Methylorubrum extorquens: one gene and its partner. The protein of the gene in region 2 interacts with the protein of the main gene of each other region in a pairwise test. Links are inferred from orthologs where the notes say so. Each region holds a gene or a part of one and is shown on either strand. Other genes may lie near its edges. The genes, in order: ftsH and hflK.

Evidence for each region.
Region 1: the proteins of hflK (region 2) and ftsH interact in binary tests that used the Escherichia coli proteins (3 or more experiments, as listed by UniProt). The link is inferred for Methylorubrum extorquens from one-to-one orthologs.

What each region holds. Positions count from the first base shown.
Region 1 is NZ_JALJXF010000001.1:830,855-840,437, reverse strand. The notes cover bases 3,502-6,441. They hold ftsH (ATP-dependent zinc metalloprotease FtsH), read right to left. Parts: upstream 5,966-6,441; coding sequence 4,037-5,965; downstream 3,502-4,036. Other genes in these bases: tilS (tRNA lysidine(34) synthetase TilS), read right to left, coding at 6,103-6,441; J2W78_RS04055 (sulfite exporter TauE/SafE family protein), read right to left, coding at 3,502-3,924. In the rest of the region: J2W78_RS04070 (outer membrane protein), read right to left, coding at 1-243; J2W78_RS04065 (outer membrane protein), read right to left, coding at 426-1,292; glmM (phosphoglucosamine mutase), read right to left, coding at 1,605-2,945; more of J2W78_RS04055, read right to left, coding at 3,175-3,501; more of tilS, read right to left, coding at 6,442-7,125; tol-pal system protein YbgF, read right to left, coding at 7,122-8,147; peptidoglycan-associated lipoprotein Pal, read right to left, coding at 8,318-8,830; J2W78_RS04030 (hypothetical protein), read right to left, coding at 9,206-9,559. UniProt on the Escherichia coli protein: Acts as a processive, ATP-dependent zinc metallopeptidase for both cytoplasmic and membrane proteins. Plays a role in the quality control of integral membrane proteins.
Region 2 is NZ_JALJXF010000001.1:3,321,271-3,330,736, reverse strand. What follows is about bases 2,580-5,402. They hold hflK (FtsH protease activity modulator HflK), read right to left. Parts: upstream 4,654-5,402; coding sequence 3,505-4,653; downstream 2,580-3,504. Other genes in these bases: J2W78_RS15700 (dihydrofolate reductase), read right to left, coding at 4,922-5,402; hflC (protease modulator HflC), read right to left, coding at 2,580-3,508. Also shown: phosphoserine phosphatase SerB, read left to right, coding at 1-711; J2W78_RS15715 (DegQ family serine endoprotease), read right to left, coding at 819-2,354; more of hflC, read right to left, coding at 2,546-2,579; more of J2W78_RS15700, read right to left, coding at 5,403-5,422; J2W78_RS15695 (thymidylate synthase), read right to left, coding at 5,422-6,216; J2W78_RS15690 (CPBP family intramembrane glutamic endopeptidase), read right to left, coding at 6,312-7,139; J2W78_RS15680 (SspB family protein), read left to right, coding at 7,617-8,270; J2W78_RS15675 (cytochrome P450), read right to left, coding at 8,312-9,466.

The DNA of each region.
Region 1 (9,583 bases), 2.5 Mb from region 2 along the record:
GCCGGGATCGTTCGGATCGAGAATGGCGTCGTCGCGCGGGTGGTCGTACCAGCTTTTCGTGAAGTCGCCGCGCAGATACCAGCCGCTGCCGATCGCCACCGGTTCGACTTGGACGGGCGGCGGCGGGGGCGGCGGAAGCAGATCGGCCGCGGCGGCAGGGGACGCGAGGGAGCCGGTCAGAACCCCGAGGAGGGTACCGGTCGCGAGCGTGGCCGCCAGCGCCAGACGATGCGATGCGATCATGGGAAGCCTCGTCGGAGGCGGCGGCAGGAGGGGCCCGCGCCTCGATTGACCAACAGTTTTCCCGATAAAGGTTATGAACGGCTTAACCTTAACCGGCCGGGTACGGAGATTCACGAATCTGAAAACGAAGACGGCGCGAAAAGTGTTCGCGCCGTCGAGATACAATCAAAAGTTAGGGACGATCAGTACTTGCGCACCAGCGGAGGCGGCGGCGCGTAGTCGACCGCCGCGACGGCGACCGGGGCGCCGAACAGGTAGCGCAGGCCGACCTTGACGTCGTGGGCTTCGAGTTCCTTCACCCGATAGACGGTCTTCGGGCAGTCCGGGGCGCAGGTGACGACGCCGGTCGCGGCCTCGCCCATGTTGAGGTAGCGGTAGGCCGCCTCGAACCTGATGTTCTGCGTCACGGCGTAGCCGAGACCGGCATGAAGCGCCCAGGCGAAGTTCGTCCGCTCGTTGTGGCGGCCGATGCCGTAGCCCCCCTCGTAGGCGCCGTAGCCCTTGTCGGTCACGCCGCCGAAGCTGTGGTGGGCCACACCGACGCCGGCGCCGACGAACGGCGTCACGCCGTACCACGTGCCGAGATCGACGTAGCCGTTGGCGAGGCCGACGATGGAGTCGAACTTCCCGCTGGTGACGTTGTAGCCGCCGGTATCGCCGAAGGTTTTATCCTCGGCCACGAACGTCCACTTGCTGCGAAAGCGATATTCACCGGTGGCATCGACACGCAGCCACGGATTGATCTGATAGCCGACGCCGCCGCCGACGAAGTACTGGTTGGAGACCTTGTCCTGCACGACGGCGTAATCGTACGGCTTGGGCGGATGCGAAACGTCCTCGGCAATGCTCTTGCGCAGGTCGAGCGATCCGTAGCCGCCATCGACCCGAAGATACCACCCGCCGGCGAACACTTCCGGCTCGGGCAGCGGCTCGGGCATGGGCGGCGGGGGCGGCAGCAGGTCGGCGGCTTGTGCGAGGCAGGGCACCCCGACGCTCGCCAGGAGCGTGAGGGAGCGCGCCAATGCGAGAATGTTGGTGCGGCGGCGCATTACGATTTCCTTGACCCATCGAGCGCGCCGAGAATTGAAGGCCGGCCCGAGATGCGAATGCAAGGATGATCGATGAAGGTTAAGTCGGCCTTAACGTAAAAAGTTAGCCTTGCCGATCCGTTGCCGTGATTGGCAAAGACTCTGGAAAATCAGTACCATCGCTGCTTGTGCTTTCTGCCCCCGGCTGCACCGGCAGCGGTTCGGTCCCGCTCTCTGAGTCGCCGAACCGTTCGCCACTTCGTCGCAAAGCTCTCTCGCGAGTGGCACGGTCCGGCTGTCTCGGCGACCCAGGGGATCGGCGACCGGCGGCCTTCAGGCCGCTGCGCGCGTGACGGCATCCACGACCTCATCCACCACCTCGGCGACGAGATCACGGTCGTCCCCCTCAGCCATCACCCGGATGACGGGCTCAGTGCCGGACGGGCGGATCACGAGGCGACCCGACTGGCCGAGCCGGTCCTTGGCATGGGCGATGGCGGTTACGACCGAATCCGCGCGCAAGGGCTCACCGGAGCGGAAACGGACGTTCTTGAGGATCTGAGGCAGCGGTTCGAAGCAGTGGCAAACCTCGCTCACCGGCAGGTTGCGGCGCTTGACGACGCTGAGGAGCTGAAGCGCGGCCACCAGCCCGTCACCCGTGGTCGCGTAATCCGACATGATGATGTGGCCGGATTGCTCTCCGCCGAGATTGTAGCCGTGCTGGCGCATATGTTCGAGCACGTAGCGATCGCCGACGGCCGTGCGGGCGAGCGTGAGACCGATGCTGTTGATGTATCGCTCAAGGCCGAGATTCGACATGATCGTCGCAACCAGTCCCGGCTGGGTCAGGCGTTCGTCTTCCTGCCACGAGCGGGCGACGGCCGCCATGAGCTGGTCGCCATCGACCTTCTGGCCCTTCTCGTCGACGATCAGCACGCGGTCGGCGTCGCCATCGAGCGCGATCCCGACATCGGCGCGCAGCTCCCGAACCTTCTGCACGAGGGTTTCGGGCGCGGTCGAGCCGACATCCTGATTGATGTTGAACCCGTCCGGCTCGACGCCGATCGAGATCACTTCGGCGCCCAGTTCCCAGAGGGTTTCCGGCGCGACGCGGTAGGCCGCGCCGTTGGCGCAATCGACGACAACCCGCAGGCCGTCCAGTGTCACGTGGCGCGGAAGGGTGCGCTTGGCGAACTCGATGTAGCGGGCGTGCACGCTCTCGATCCGCTTGGCACGGCCGAGGTCGCGCGAAGCCGAGAGGCGGTTGCGCATGTCGCCGTCGATCAGGCTTTCGATCTCGAGTTCGAGCTCGTCGTTGAGCTTGAAACCGTCGGGCCCGAACAGCTTGATGCCGTTATCCTCGAACGGGTTGTGCGAGGCCGAGATCATCACGCCGATATCGGCGCGCATCGAGCGGGTCAGCATGGCGACGGCAGGCGTCGGCATCGGGCCGAGCAGCAGCACGTCCATGCCGACGGAGGTAAAGCCGGCCACGAGGGCGGTCTCGATCATGTATCCCGAGAGCCGGGTATCCTTGCCGATCACGACGCGGTGGCGGTGGTCGCCGCGCTGGAAGATCACGCCCGCGGCCTGCCCGACCTTGAGAGCCAGCTCCGGTGTGATGACGCCGTTGGCCCGTCCGCGGATGCCGTCGGTACCGAAGTGTTTACGCAACGTTGCTTCTCCGCGCTCGGCGTGGTTCGCAGCCGACCACACTATCAGAATGGCGCCCGGCCGGCAGCACGGGCCTCGTGAATTGGTTGCTCCGCGACAAAGGCGGTCGAAATGGGGCGAGCCAGCCGGTTTGACCGGCGGCGCGTGCATCATTCCGCAAGTGGAATTCAGGAGGCCGCACGAGCCTCTTATCTTCGCGTCATCGTGTTCTTGAGGGCCGAAGGCTGCTCTATCGAAGAATTTGCGGCAGGCCCGAGAGGAGCAGAGCAATGCCCGACACGGTCAGAAGGCCGAGGACAAGGCGGCGGAAGCCGGTCTCGCTTAAGCCGACATAGGCCCGTGTGCCGACGATGGTGGGAAGCAGCATGGCCGGCAGCACGACGAGGATCATCGGCAGCATGCCTCGCGTGACGATCCCGGACGCGACGTAGACCGTCATCGTGACGGCGAGCATCGACAGGTTGAAATTCTGGATGACGGCGCGCTGAACGTCGCGCTCGTAGCCGCGGAGCGTGCACCACAGCGTCGGCAGAGTGCCCGTAAACCCGCCGAGGCCCCCGAGAATGCCCCCGCCAAGGCCGACGGCAGCGTCTGCGATACGGCCGCCGACGGTGATGCGCGGCAGATCCTTCGATAGGAGCATCACGGGGCACCAGACCACGAGAAGGGTTCCGAGGATCGTCTTGAACCAGTGCATGTCGAGATGCGGCAGCAGGAACGCTCCGAGTGGGACACCGGCAAGGCCGCCGAGCACGAACGGGGTCAGGACGTGGACGTCGAAGCCTCGGCGCACAGTCACCGCAGCGATGATCTGCCCCGTGAGGGCTCCGGTGACGGCAAGTGCCGCTGCCAGCTGCGGATCGATGACCCAGGCCCAGACCGACATGGCGACGAGGCCGAACGCGAAGCCCGACAGCCCTTGCACGAAGCCGGCGATGGCCGCGCCGAAGGCGACGATGAGATAGACCGAACTCGACATGTGCCGGGTCTTTTCACTCCCGTCTCGTGGGAAGGCTCACCGGTGCAACGACGCGACGGCCATGAAAAAGGGGCGCCTCACGGCGCCCCTTGTCGAAGCTTGGTCGGCCTGTTCAGCCCTGCGGCTGTGGGCTCGGCTCCAACCCGCCGTCGCTGCCACGCGGGCGGCCACGGCCGGTCGACGGCACTGGTGAGCCGCGGGCCGGGGTTGGCGGGACGTCGCCCGAGTCGCGCACCGGCGGCTCGCCCTGGAGCAGCTTGCGGATCTCGTCGCCGGACAGGGTCTCGTATTCGAGCAGGCCCTGGGCGAGCGCTTCAAGGTCGTCCTTGCGCTCCCCGAGGATACGGCGTGCCTCCTCCAGGCCCGCCTCGACGAGGCGACGCACTTCCGCATCGATCTTCTGGGCAGTTGCCTCCGAGACCGTCTGCTGACGGCCCATCGACATGCCGAGGAAGACTTCGTCGTTGTTGTCGCCGTAGGCCACGGTGCCGAGTTCCGGCGAGAAGCCCCAACGGGTGACCATCATCTTGGCCAGCCGCGTCGCCTGCTCGATGTCGGACTGGGCGCCCGACGTCACCTTGTCCTTGCCGAAGATCATCTCCTCGGCGATGCGCCCGCCCATCATGATCGCCAGCCGCGAGGTCATCTGCTCGAAAGACATCGAGAGCTTGTCGCGCTCGGGCAACTGCATGACCATGCCGAGCGCCCGCCCGCGGGGGATGATCGTCGCCTTGTGAACGGGATCGGTGGCCGGGACATTGAAGGCGACGATGGCATGGCCGCCCTCGTGGTAGGCGGTGAGCCGCTTCTCGTCTTCGGTCATGACGAGGGTGCGCCGCTCGGCGCCCATCATGACCTTGTCCTTGGCGTCCTCGAACTCGTGCATCGTGACGATGCGTTTTCCTCGACGCGCGGCGAGCAGAGCGGATTCGTTGACGAGGTTCATCAGGTCGGCACCCGAGAAGCCTGGCGTGCCGCGGGCGATGACCTTGAGATCGACGTCGGGCGCCAGCGGCACCTTGCGGACGTGAACGCGCAGGATGCGCTCGCGACCGGTCACGTCCGGATTCGGCACCATGATCTGGCGGTCGAAGCGGCCGGGACGCAGCAGCGCCGGGTCGAGCACGTCGGGGCGGTTGGTCGCCGCGATGATGATGACACCCTCGTTGGCCTCGAACCCGTCCATCTCCACGAGGAGCTGGTTGAGGGTCTGCTCACGTTCGTCGTTGCCGCCGCCGAGGCCGGCGCCGCGGTGACGGCCGACGGCGTCGATCTCGTCGATGAAGATGATGCAGGGCGCGTTCTTCTTTGCCTGCTCGAACATGTCGCGCACGCGGGACGCGCCGACACCGACGAACATCTCGACGAAGTCCGAACCGGAGATCGTGAAGAAGGGCACGTTGGCTTCACCCGCGACCGCGCGGGCAATCAGGGTCTTACCGGTGCCGGGCGGGCCGACGAGCAGCACGCCGCGCGGGATGCGGCCGCCGAGGCGCTGGAACTTCTGGGGATCGCGCAGGAATTCGACGATCTCTTGGAGGTCCTCCTTGGCCTCCTCGACGCCGGCCACGTCATCGAAGGAGACGCGTCCATGCGCCTCGTTCAGGAGCTTGGCCTTCGACTTGCCGAAGCCCATGGCGCGACCCGCCCCGGACTGCATCTGGCGCGACAGGAAGATCCAGGCGCCGATGAACACGAGGATCGGCAGCCAGCTCACGAGAAGCTGGATGAACCAGGGTGTGTTGTCGGAGGGCGGACGCGCCGTGATCTGCACGCCCTTGCCCTGGAGCTTCGAGACGAGGCCCGGGTCGTTCGGCGCGTAGCTCGAGAAGTTGCCGCCGCCCACATAGGTGCCGCTCACGTCCTGGCCGGAGATCGTGACGGACTGAATCTTGCCGGCGTCGGCATCGTTCAGGAGCTGGCTGTAGGCGATCTCGCTGCCGCCGCCACGGTGACCTGGGTTCTGAAACAGGGTCACGAGGGCGAGCACCAGCAGGAAGATGACGACCCACAGGGCGAAATTGCGGAAATTCGGGTTCATCGATCGGTCCTGGGAGGCGTGCGAGCGTCGTCCCGCAATGTCGCGGCATACCCCACGCACTCCGGGCCAATGTAGGCGGCGCCCCACCGGTTGCCAAGTAAATCGGCGGCCCCTGCGTCGAGGGCGACCGCGTAGCGTTAGCGGCGCCCCTCCGGTGCCCTGCGTGGCGGCGCGGCGGCGAGGCGGATCGTCCCCTCCCCGTCCGTCTCGATCAAGACCCCGCGGAGGGTGCGGCGGAGCGCCCTCCCCTCGGCCAGAGCCGGCAGCAGCGCGTCGAGAACGAGGGTTTCGAGCCGTTCCAGACGTTTCGGAACGGGCGCTTCGTGAGGCGACGCGATTCTGTCGAGGGTCATGTCGAGGACGCGCAAGACGATGGCGCAAGGTTCGCGGCGCAGGCGATGTCCGTCGAGTCGCAAGCCCTCTACGTCGCCGTGCGTGATCTCCGACAGCACGGCCTCGGCACGCTGCCTCAACGCCGCATCGTCCCGTCCGGCACGGACGGCGAGGCGGGCAAGTCGCGCCGCATTCAGGCCCTCCTCGGCCAGCAGCGGCAGCAGGCGGCGCAACCGCGCCCGGGTGAAGCGCTCGTCCGTGTTGGAGGGATCGCGCAGGAACGGGAGGCGGTGCCGCTCGCAATAGGCCACGAGGTCGGCCTTCGAGATGCTCAGGAACGGCCGCACCAATCGGATGCCTGGTGCCAGGGGGCGCTCGTCGCGCATCCCGGCAAGACCGGAGGGGCCGCTTCCGGCGATCACGCGCATCAGCACGGTCTCGGCTTGGTCATCGAGCGTGTGGGCGGTCAGAACGAGACCCGCGCCGATCCGGGCCGCATGGTCGGCGAGCAGTCTGTAGCGAGCGCCGCGCGCCGCTGCTTGGATACGGCTGCCGTGTCGCGGCGCATCCCAGGTCAGTATTGTGTGGACGAGGCCGAGTTCGGCGGCGAGGCGCCTAACCTCTACCGCCTCGTCGGCCGAACCCGGCCGGAGGGCGTGGTCCACCGTGGCGACCCGGAACCGATCCTGTCCCAATCGGGCTGCCGCGTGCATCAACGCCGTGGAATCGGGTCCGCCCGAAACGGCGAGCAGTGCCGGACGAGCGGGTTCTGCCAGGAATGGTGCGAGGGCGCGGGCGAGGCGTTCGTCGAGGGACGCCGCGCTCAAGCGGCGCAGCGGGCGCGCTTCTGCTCGCGCTCGACGCCCTGGCGTACAGTGGCACCCGCGCTCGGAAACTTGCGCTCGACCTCGGCCAGCGTGGCGCAGGCTTGGGCCTTGGCCCCGAGCGCGTGCAGGGAGGTGCCGAGCTTCAGCATCGCTTCGGGTGCGACGGGCGAATTCGCGTAGTCGGTCGAGACCTTCAGGAACTGCTCGGCGGCCTCGCGGGAGCGGCTGCGCTGAAGGTAGCTCTCACCGAGCCAGTAGGTCGCCTTCGGCACCAGCCGGTCGCGCGGATGCGATTGGATGAACTGACGCAGACTCATCTCGGCCTGCTCGTACTGGCGCTCGCGAATGAGGGCGTAGGCGGCCTCGAAATCCGCCTGCGCGTCGCCGCTGCCGGTGGCGGCGATGCTGGCGCTCCCGACGGGTGCTTCGACCGGCGCAATCGAACCGGTTCGCGCGGACGGAGGCGAGAGGTCCACAGGACCGCCGAAGCCGGGCGGCGGCAGATCCCCGTCCTCGGACGCGTCGGTATCCGCCTCCACGACCGTCGGGGGGACGGAGCGGCGCAGGGGCGCTTCGGCTTCGGCGATGGCGCCGGTCGGCAAAGGCAGCGAGGGCTGCGTCGTCCCGAGTGGCTTCGGGGCGCCCGGCGCATTCGGATTCTGCTCGGGATCGAAGGCATCGCTGCGCTTGCCCGGCCGCCCCTCACCCGGATTGGTGCCGTAGGGCGCGGCCGAGGGCGGTGCCGCGGCGGGCGCCGGGGCCTTGCGGGCGGGTGCGGCGGCGCTCCCCTTCCCTTCCTGGAAGCGGAACTCGACATCTTCCTGGAACTTCCGGAGCTGTTCCTTGAGCTGCCGATTCTCGTACTGAAGCGTCTCGATCTGTCCCGAGAGCTGCCGAGACACGTTCTCGAGGCGGTTGAGACGCACCACGAGTTCCGACGCATCCTGCGCCTGCGCGCCACAGAGAGCCGCTGGCGCGATCGCGAAACCGAGTCCGAGGGTCAGGAGGAGGCGGCGGAACATGGCGGCTGGCACCGATCGGTCTTCTGGTTCGCGGCCGACGTCGTGTCCTCCCCGAAACCTCCGCTGCGCCGTCGCGGCCTGAGCGGCGACGGCGCAGCGAAGGTTCGATAAGGCACGCTTACCCGATAGCAGATGGCCCGGTCGGCCGCAAAACCGGGCCCGCACCCGGTTCAGGAGCCGGCGCCGCCATCGAGAACGCTGACGGAGCGGCGGTTCTGCGACCAGCAGGAGATGTCGTTGCACACCGCCACCGGGCGCTCCTTGCCGTAGGAGACCGTCCGCATCCGCGAGGCGGAGATGCCGCGGGAGGCGAGGTAATCCTGCACGGTTTGTGCGCGGCGGGCGCCGAGGGAGTAATTGTACTCCCGCGTGCCGCGCTCGTCGGCATGGCCCTCGATGAGGAAGCTATAGCGCGAGTAGCGCTGGAGCCACGATGCCTGCTTGTCGAGGGTGGCGGTCGCGGTCGGGGTGAGATCGGTCGAATCGGACTCGAAGAACACGCGGTCGCCGATGTTCACCACGAAATCCTGGGCGCTGCCGGGCCGGGCCGGGCCTCCGGGGCCACCCGCACCGAAGCCGGACGCATCGGCAAGATCGCTATCCTTGCTGCAGGCGCCGAGGCCCAGTGCGGCGCAGAGCGCCAGCGTCAGGGAAAGCCCACGGAAACGCGCGGGTGTCGACATCGTCTCTCTCCTCACGGCCGAGCCGTGCCGGTTGTCCTGCCGGTGCCTGCCCCGATCGTCTGGCGATCAAGGCCGGCCCCGAGTCTCAGTCTGAAACGCTCCCGATCACCGGTCGCAGATCCGTGCCGGCGCAGAGCGTTTTCGTTCTGAACGGTGTAGCCGCGGATGGTTAAGTGTCTCTCACGCCAGCACCCGGAACGCTGTCTGTTCGCGAGACGGTGGGCCGCGCTGCCGCGACCGCACTACCCCATGACCAATCCAAGCTCGACCGCAGCGATATTCAGTGTTCTGTCCAAGATTGCGGCGCGCCGTGGGCGCGAGCAGAACCAGCACCGCTTTGCCTATCGATGTTGCGATGCGGCAACACGAGCCGAATCACACGCCGCGCAATGTCGCGATCGCGTCCCGTGCTTGGCGCGCGGCGTGAACGGCGGTGCCCAGCGGCGTCGCGATTTCCGTGCCGCTCAGACAGGCCCGCTCCAGCGCTGCGCAAGCCCCCGATAGGTCGTGGAAGGAGAGCGCTCCGCTCGATGAGACGAGAATGTGGGCGTCGCCGGCGAGGCGCGACGTGTCGCTGGCGGGCGGATCGAGGCGGATGGCGATCTCGTGGTCGAGGACTTCGAGCAGCTCCATGAGGCGGGGGCGGCCGAACAGATCCTCCAACTCCGCCAGGGCCTCGGCGTCGAAGGCGGGGGCCTGGGCGGGACGATGCGCGGCAGGCTCATTCATTCCATTGCTCAGCTTTGCGAAAAC
Region 2 (9,466 bases):
GCGGCATTTGCGTCTGAGCCGATCGACGTTGCCGTGGTTCCCCACGATCAGCACCGCCGCAAGCGGTTGTTCCTCGCCGACATGGACTCCACCATGATCGAGCAGGAATGCATCGACGAACTCGCCGACGTCGTCGGCATCAAGGAGCAGGTGGCGGCGATTACCGAGCGGGCCATGCGTGGTGAGGTCGCCTTCGAACCGGCGCTGCGGGAGCGGGTGGGCCTGCTGAAGGGCCTGTCTGTCGGCGCCATCGACGGTCTGATCCGCGATGCGATCCGCCTGACGCCGGGCGGCGGCACCCTCGTTGCGACGATGCGGGCGCACGGCGCCTTCACCTGCCTCGTCTCAGGCGGCTTCACCCTATTCACCGGCCCCATCGGCGCCCGTCTCGGTTTCCACGAAACCCGCGCCAACCGCCTCGACGTCGCGGACGGGCACCTGACGGGACAGGTTGTCGAGCCCATCGTCGGCGCGGAAGCCAAGCGCGCAAGCCTCATCGAACTGCGCGAGCGGTTGGGCCTGAGCCCAGCGGAGACGATCGCCGTGGGTGACGGGGCGAACGATCTGCCGATGCTCGAAGAGGCCGGTCTCGGTGTTGCCTTCCGCGCCAAGCCGAAAGTGGCGCAGGCCGCGCAGGTGCGAATCGAGCACGGCGATCTGACCGCGCTGCTCTACCTGCAAGGTTTCTCGGCGGCTGAGTTCGTAGCTTAATTTCCTCGGCGACGTCGCAACGCTCCGAGATGCAATTCGGCTGCGTGCCCCTCCCTTCCACCCGGTGCGGGAAGAGGGGAGGGCAACACCGTCGATCGGATCGCTGCTTACTCCAACCCGATCGCCACGAACCGCACGTCGCCGCTGATGCTGGCCACCAGCAGCAGCACAGACTTGCGGCCCTCCTTCTTGAGTGCCTCGACGCGCTTCGTCACGTCGGCAGGGTTCGAAACCGCCTCCTGGCCGACCTCGACGATGACCTCGCCCGGCTGGATGCGCTTGTCGGCGGCGGTCGAGTCGGGATCGACCTTGGTGACCACGACGCCGTTCTTGACGCTCTCCTTGATGCCGTAGCGGCGCCGCGCCTCGTCGTTGAGGCCGGAGAGGTTGAGGCCGAGGATCTGGCGATTGACCGATTCCGGTTCCGGCTGCTTGACGTTGGCGACCTGGGTCTTCTCGCCGTCCTCCAGGCGACCGAGCAGAACCGCCTTCGTCTGCTCCTCGCCCTTGCGCACGATCTGAATGTCCACGGTCTTGCCGACCGGGGTCGCGGCGACGATGCGCGGCAGCTCGCTCGACGACTTCACCGGCACGCCGTTGAACTTGACGATGACGTCACCGACTTCGAGCCCCGCGGTCTTGGCCGGGCCCTTCTCATCGACACCGGCCACGAGCGCGCCCTTGGCGCCGCCCTTCAGGCCGAGCGCTTCGGCGGTCGCCTCATCGACGTTCTGGATGCGCACGCCGAGCCAGCCGCGACGGACCTCGCCGAACTGCCGGAGTTGATCGACAACCTGGCTTGCCGTCCCCGAGGGAACCGCGAAGCCGATGCCGACCGAGCCGCCGGAAGGTGACAGGATCGCGGTGTTGATGCCGATCACCTCGCCGTCCATGTTGAACAGCGGGCCGCCGGAATTGCCCTTGTTGATGGCCGCATCGGTCTGGATGTAGTTGTCGTAGGGGCCGGACTCGATGTTGCGGCCCCGGGCCGAGACGATGCCGGCGGAGACCGAGCCGCCGAGGCCGAACGGGTTGCCGATCGCCATCACCCAATCACCTGGGCGCATCTTGTCGGAATCGCCGAAGGGCACGGCCCTGAGCGGGCGCTCGGCCGTCGGCTTCACCCGCAGAAGGGCGAGGTCGATCTTCGGATCCTTGCCGATGATCTCCGCCTTCAGCTTGGTGCCGTCGCTCAGGATGACCTGGATGTCGTTGGCGTCGCCGATGACGTGGTTGTTCGTCACCACGATGCCCGAGGCGTCGATGATGAAGCCGGAGCCGAGCGAATTCGACTTGCGCGTCGGTCCGCGCGGGCTGTCCTCGTCACCCTTCGGCGTCCCTTGGCCACGCCGCTTGAAGAACTCCTCGAAGAGATCCTCGAACGGGGTGCCCTGCGGAAGTTGCGGCATGGTCCGGCCGCCGCGGTTGCTGGCTTCGACCGTCGTCGAGGCCGAGATGTTCACCACCGCATCGGTCACCTTGTCGGCGAGGTCGGCGAGCGATTCCGGGCCGCGGGCGAAGGCGGGGATCGGCAGGGCGGTGACCGTGACGGTGACGCCCAGCACCGCGGCGGCCAGGGCCGATGAGGCGCGCCGGGCAAACGACGGCGTTCGACCCCGGACGGCGTTCGCGGCGAGTCTCATGGACGTTTCCTCAAGCTCTGAGAGTGCCTGTTTCAGGCCGGTTGTGTGCCTCACGAAACGCCCGATCCCCGATCGTTTCCCCTTCGGTCAGAGCTGAGCGGCGGGCGTTTGGTGAGAGACACCTATAAATTCAGCGGCCGGCACCCCGATCAAGGGTGCCGGCCGCGATGGTCGTATCGGTCGCAGATCGTTCAGCGCACCGTGCCTGTGGTGGCGCCGGCGCCAGACGCCGTCGGCTCGGCGCCGCCGTTGCGGGCACCCTGCGGCCGGCGCCCCTGCGGATCGTTGAAGAAGCGGAAGAAGTCCGAGTTCGGACTCACCACGAGCCGGGTGTCCTGCCCCTTCAGCGCCTGCTCGTAAGCCTGCATCGAGCGGTAGAAGGCGAAGAAGTTGGCATCCTGGCTGAACGCCTCGGCGAGGATGCGGTTTCTCTCCGCGTCGCCCTCACCGCGCAGTTCTTCCTGCTTCTGATTGGCCTCTGCCAGGATCACGACGACGTCGCGGTCGGCCTTGGCGCGGATCAGCGTCGCCGCCTGATCGCCGTTGGCGCGAATGTCGGTCGCCTCCTTCTTCCGCTCCGACGTCATGCGATCGTAGACCGCTTGGCTGTTTTTGGCGGGAAGGTCGACACGGGTCATGCGCAGATCGACGATTTCGATGCCGAGACTCTTGGCCTGCTTGTTCACGTCCTCCTGGATCGTGTTCATCAGCTCGGCGCGCTCGGTCCGCACGATGGCGTCACGGCTGGTCCGGGCCAGGACGTTGCGGAGCGCAGAGTTGGTGAAGCTCGCCAGACGCTGGTTGGCCAGGGCGATCGTCCCCGCCGCCTGGTAGAACTTGAGCGGATCGATGATCCGGTAGCGGACGAAGGCGTCCACTTCGAGGTTCTGCCGGTCGGCGGTGAGCAGGGTCTGAACCGGAAGGTCGAGATCCAGCACCCGCTTGTCGAACAGGACGACACTGTCGGTGAACGGCACCTTGAAGTACAGGCCGGGCTTGTTCTGGCCGACGGGGTTCAGCACGTCGCGCACGCGGCCGAGCTGAAGTACGAGCGCCTGCTGCATCTGCCCGACGGTGAAGACGGAGGCGTAGAGGCCGATCGCGGCTGCCGCCGCGAGGATGACCAGGCCGGTCCGAATGGCTGGATTGTTCATCGGCCCGTCGCTCCGTTCGTCTGCGTCCGCCCATTCTCCATCAGAGGCAGCACCGGCAGCACGCCCGCAGCGTTGGCACCGGCCACGCCCCCGTTCTGATCGATGATGACCTTGTTCACGGAGCCGAGCACGCGCTCCATCGTCTCGAGGAAGATCCGCTCGCGGATGACCTCGGGCGCGACCTTGTAGGAGTCGTAGACCTGACGGAAGCGCGACGCCTGACCGGTCGCCTCCGAGGTCGCCTGGGACTTGTAGGCCTCGGCCGCCTGCATAACCTTGCTGGCATTGCCTCGGGCTTCCGGCGTCACGCGGCTGGCATAGGTCTCGGCCTCGTTACGTACCTGCTGTGCGTATTGCTGCGCTGCGTTCACATCGATGAAGGCGGGCCGCACCTCCGGGGGAGGGGTGACGCTGGTGAGCTGCACGACCTCGATCCGCACGCCCGCGCCGTACTCGTCGAGGGCACTCTGGACGATCTCCTTGACCTCCTGAGCGATGCTGGACTGCTCGTTGGTCAGGATCGCCTGGATGTTGCGGCGGCCGATCACCTCGCGCATTGCGCTTTCGGCGATGGCCTTGATCGTCCCATCCGGGTTGGCGAGGTTGAAGACGTAGTCCTCCGCCTTGAGCGGGTTGACGCGCCACTGCACCTCGAAATCGATATCGACGATGTTTTCGTCACCGGTGAGCATCAGGCTCTCTTCCGGCACGTCGCGCTGACGCGTCGTGTTGCCGGCGGCCATGTAGCCGATCGGAATCGAGTTCACGATGCCGACGTTGGGCTTCTGCACGGAGCCGATCGGATAGGGGAAGTTGTAGCGCAGGCCCTCGCCGGACTGGCTGGTGTAGCGTCCGAAGACCGTGTTGATGCCGACTTCGTTCGGCTTCACGATGTAGAACCCGGTCAGCAGCCACGCGCTGAGCACCAAGCCTGCCGCGACGAGGATTCCCTTGCCGCCGCCGAAGCCTCCGCCCGGCATGACGCCGCGGAGTCGATCCTGGCCGCGCCGGAGCAGATCCTCGAGATCCGGGGGCGTCTTGCCGCCACCCCCGCCACCCCAGGGGCCGCCGCCGTTACCGCCGCCGCCGCCGCCGGGACGGCCCCAGGGACCACCTCCGCCGCCGCTCTGATTGCTCCAAGGCATTCTCGACGTGAACTCCTGCTGAAGCCGGTCCCCGCGGATGCGGATGACCCTTGCCCTAAACTCGATCCGTCGCCCCGTTATGGGGCGGGAAAAGCCGGTTTTCCCAAGCGCCAGAACGCGTTTGCGGTGCCGCGCGGACGCTGCGCACCTGAGTGGCGCCGCGCAGTCCTGTCAAGGCTGGCAGGTGGGCCCACACCGCGTCAACCGCAACGGTCGTTCGTGCCACGAAACTCTTTCCGCCCCTGCGGCCAAAGCGCCTGATGGTGGGTCAACGGCTGCCCGACCGTTCCAAGTCCACGAATTGAAACGCGAACTCGTCGCGCTCGCCGGGGCCGTGCGCCTCGCGCAGCGTCTCACGGAAGAGATCCCGGTCGAAAGGCGGAAAGTACGCATCGCCCTCCGGCGCCGCATCGACTTCGGTGAGATGCAGCCGGTCGGCATGGGGCAGGGCGAGCCGGTAGATCTCGGCGCCGCCCACCACCATCAGCTCGTCGCCTCCGGCCGCGGCAAGTGCCTCGTCCCAGTCGCGCACGACGGTGGCGTCGGGAAGGGCGAGGGTGCGATCGCGGGTGATGACCAGACTGCGCCGTCCGGGCAAGGGGCGGCCGATCGAATCCCAGGTCTTGCGCCCCATCAGGATCGGCTTGCCCATGGTGAGCGCCTTGAAGCGCTTGAGGTCGCTCGAGAGCCGCCAAACGAGGCTGTTATCGCGGCCGATCACGCCGTTGCGGGCGACCGCCGCGATCAGGGAGATGCGGGGTCGATCCATCACACCGCCACCGGCGCCTTGATCGCGGGATGCGGTTCGTAGCCTTCGATCACGATGTCCTCGAAGCGGAAGTCGAACAGAGAGCGCACCTCCGGGTTCAACCGCAGCCGGGGCAGGGCGCGCGGTTCGCGCGAGAGCTGGAGGCGGGTCTGCTCCAGATGGTTGGCGTAGAGATGCGCATCACCGAAGGTGTGGACGAAGTCGCCGGCCTTGAGCCCCGTCACCTGCGCCATCATCGCGGTGAGCAGGGCGTAGCTCGCGATGTTGAACGGCACGCCGAGGAAGGCGTCGGCCGAGCGCTGATAGAGCTGGCAGGAGAGGCGCCCGTCCGCCACGTAGAACTGGAACAGGCAATGGCAGGGGGCGAGCGCCATCCGGTCGAGGTCGGCCGGATTCCAGGCCGAGACGATCAGGCGGCGCGAATCCGGGTTTCGGGCGATCTCGTCGAGAATCCAGGCGATCTGATCGACGGTGCCGCCGTCGGGCTTGGCCCAGGAGCGCCACTGCTTGCCGTAGACAGGGCCGAGATCGCCGTTCGCGTCGGCCCACTCGTCCCAGATCGTGACGCCGTTCGCCTTGAGGTAGGCGACGTTGGTGTCGCCCTTCAGGAACCACAGCAATTCGTGAATGATCGAGCGCAGGTGGAGCTGCTTCGTCGTCACCAGGGGAAAGCCGTCCGCCAGATCGAACCGCATCTGGTGGCCAAACACCGAGAGCGTGCCCGTGCCGGTGCGGTCCTCCTTGCGGACGCCCTCTGACAGGATGCGGGTGAGCAGATCGTGATAGGCGCGCATGGCCCCTCAGGTCTGGCAACTGCCCCGGCGGATGTCGAGTCGGGCCTGCCCGCCGTCCCGCCTTTCCCCTTGTCTTGGTTACGCGGGATCGAGGGCTATCGCAGGAGGCTCGGCCCGAGCTGGTAGGCCAGCAGACAGAAATTGCTCCAACCGTGGAGCAGGATGCAGGGCCAGAGCCGGCCGGTGCGCCAGCGAAGCCAGCCGAGGGTGAGCGCCAGCGGCAGCAGGGTGAGCGGCCGGGCGAGCGCGCTCTTCGCGCCCGGATCGAGGGAGACATGGGCGAGACAGAATAGGAGTGCGGTCGCCACGATTGTTCCCGCCGGTCCGAGGAAGGTGTTAGCCTGGGCGAAGGTCTCGCCCCGCAGCAGCAACTCCTCCGCGACAGGGGCCAGCACCACGACGAAGGCGAACCACAGGCCGAGCATCACCGGGCTCAGGAAGGGCGACAGGCGCACCCCGCTGCCGAAGCTCATCTGAAGTGCCGCCGCCGTGGTCGTCACCCAGGCGATGTGGATCAGGGGCCAGAGGGGAAACAGCAACCAGAGCCGCCGCATCGGTCGGCGTGGTTCGAGGGGGCGGGTCAGTCCGAGCCGCTGGCGCCACGCGCCGCCGCCGGCCCAGGCGGCGAGCCCGATCACGAGCCCGGCCATCAGCACCTGCCGCAGGGCGTCCATCATGACGCCGCGTCCCGTCACCTCCGACAAGGGCAGGCGCGGACGCGCGGCGGCGCTCGTGAGGGGGTCGATGCCGAGCCGCAGGTCGCCGCCGACGCGCACGATGAGGATGGCAAGCCCGCTCGCGAGAAGCAGGATGGCGAGCGGGACCGCGATAAGCAGCAGCACCCGACCGAACCATGAAGCCCCTGCCGCGAGCGGGGCGAGCGGCGGCTTCGACGGGCGCGCGTCGGCGGTGGCGGGCGGCATATCAGCCACGCTCGCAACGCGGAGCGGGTCTGAGCGCAGATCGCTCTTCAAAACCGCCGTCGGCCTCTCTATATTCGCTTTGCCGGTCGCAAGGCCGGCTATGGCGATAAACGTTCTTCGAAATAAACCTATCGGACCCGGGGGCGGTACCCGGCGCCTCCACCCGAACCCAGGACCGATGGCCGCACGGCCTCAGCGTGTTGGGTTCCGGCGGGGGCGAAATAGGATCGACGAGGGCGTAAAGGGAGCACTTTCGCTCGGCATGGTTCCGCCGTTATCGGGCCTTTGCAATAGTTGCCAACGACAACTTTGCTCCGGTGGCTGTCGCCGCGTAAGCGGTGCCAAAAACCGACCTAAAGTCCTAGCGGGTAGCACCGCATAGGCGGGGTTCGGAGGTACCTGGCAACAGAAACCTCCACTCAATTTCCACGACCCGGCGCAGCCCAATCCCGGCCGTGACCGGTGAAGCGAGCGCCGATGGCCGAAGATCTGATCCGTTACGATCTCCTGGTTCAGGACGCCCTGCGCGGTGTCGTGCGCAAGGTGCTGACCGACGCCGCGCGTGAAGGGCTGTCGGGCGAGCATCACTTCTACATTTCGTTCCGCACCGAGGCGCCGGGCGTGCGCATGTCGCAGCGCCTGCGCGAGAAGTACCCGCAGGACATGACGATCGTCCTGCAGCACCAGTTCTGGGATCTCGGCGTGACCGAGCACAGCTTCGAGGTCGGGCTGTCCTTTTCAGGCGTGCCGGAGCGCCTGCTGATCCCGTTCGACGCCCTGTCCGGCTTCTTCGATCCGTCGGTTCAGTTCGGCCTCAAGTTCGATCTCAACGAGGGTGCCGAGGGCGATCAGGCGGAGGAGGCCCGGCCGAGTGCTCCTGTGAAGGCCGGTCCGCGCGGGGCAGGCTCAGAGCCCGCCGAGATCAAGCCGAAGAGCACGGGTCTCGCCACGGTGCAGAATGGTCCGAAGATCGTTCCGGCCCTTCCTGCCGCGGGTAAGTTAAAGACGGATCTCAAGCCGGACAACAAGCCCGAGGACGGCAGCGAGGCCAAGCCCGAGGCTGCCGAGAAGACCGAGCGCGACGGCACCGCCGAGGTCGTCAGTCTCGACGCCTTCCGCAAGAAGAACTGATTTTTCCCGCGACCGCCCCTCCATGGGGGCGGTCCTGCGCGTCAGGCGCGCCGCTGCGCCAGCATCCGCAGCCCATCCTTCGGCCGCAGCGTCACGCGGTGGAGCGGCGTGACCGGCGGGTGATCCACGGGCAATGTGAGACGCACGGCGCGCGCCACATGGGCGAGCACCAGCGTCGCCTCCTGCACCGAAAAGCTCTGGCCGATGCAGACCCGCGGGCCTGCCCCGAACGGCAGGTAAGCGAATCGCTCGACGCGGTCGCGCCGCTCCCCGAGGAAGCGCTCGGGGATGAAGGCGTCCGGCTCGTCCCACAGCTTGCGGTGCCGGTGCATCACCCAGGGCGCGATGATGACGGTCGAGTTGCGGGGAATCTTTACCCGCCCGATCCGGTCCTCGCGGAGCGCTTGGCGGCTGAGGAACGGCACCGGCGGGAACAGCCGCATCGTCTCCTCCATCACCGCCTTGGTGAAGGGCAACCGGTCGAGTTGCAACGCGCCGTCCTCGCCTGCGGCGCCATCGACCTCCGCCTCGACGCGCTCACGCGCCGCCTCGTCCTGGGAAAGGCAATAGAGCGCCCAGGTCAGGGCGTTGGCCGTTGTCTCGTGGCCAGCGGCGATGAAGGTGACGATGTTGGCTTTCACCTCGAGGTCGGTGAGGCCGCGACCGGTCTCCGGATCCTGAGCCGCGAGCAGCAGCGTCATCAGATCATGAGGCGCTTCGCCGCGGGCGAGCGCTGCCTTGCGCTCGTCGAGGAGCGTATCGACCACCTCGGCGAAGAACCGTAGCGCCGGCCGGGCCCGCAGGCGGCCGAGCCGCGGCACGAAGGCGGGGAAGCCGAACACGTCGAGCGGGTCGATCGGCCCGATCGATTCGAGCAGCCGGGTGATGGCGCGCCCGAGCGCATCGGGATCGCCGGGCAAACCCTGCGTAAAGATCGTCCGCTCCAGCACGTCGAGCGTGGCGCGGGTCATCTCGAGCGCGACATCGACCGTGGCACCGTCGCGCCGGGCCAGCCGCCGGCCGAGCCGCGCCCCGGCGGCATCCATCTGCGCGACGAAACCGGCGACGTGGCGCGCCGAGAAGATCGGCGCCAGCGTGCGCCGCTGCAGCCGCCATTCGTCGCCCTCGGCCGTCAGCAGGCCGTCGCCGAGGCCGGGCGCCAGCACGCGCTTCTGCAGGTCGTCCTTGCGGTAGTA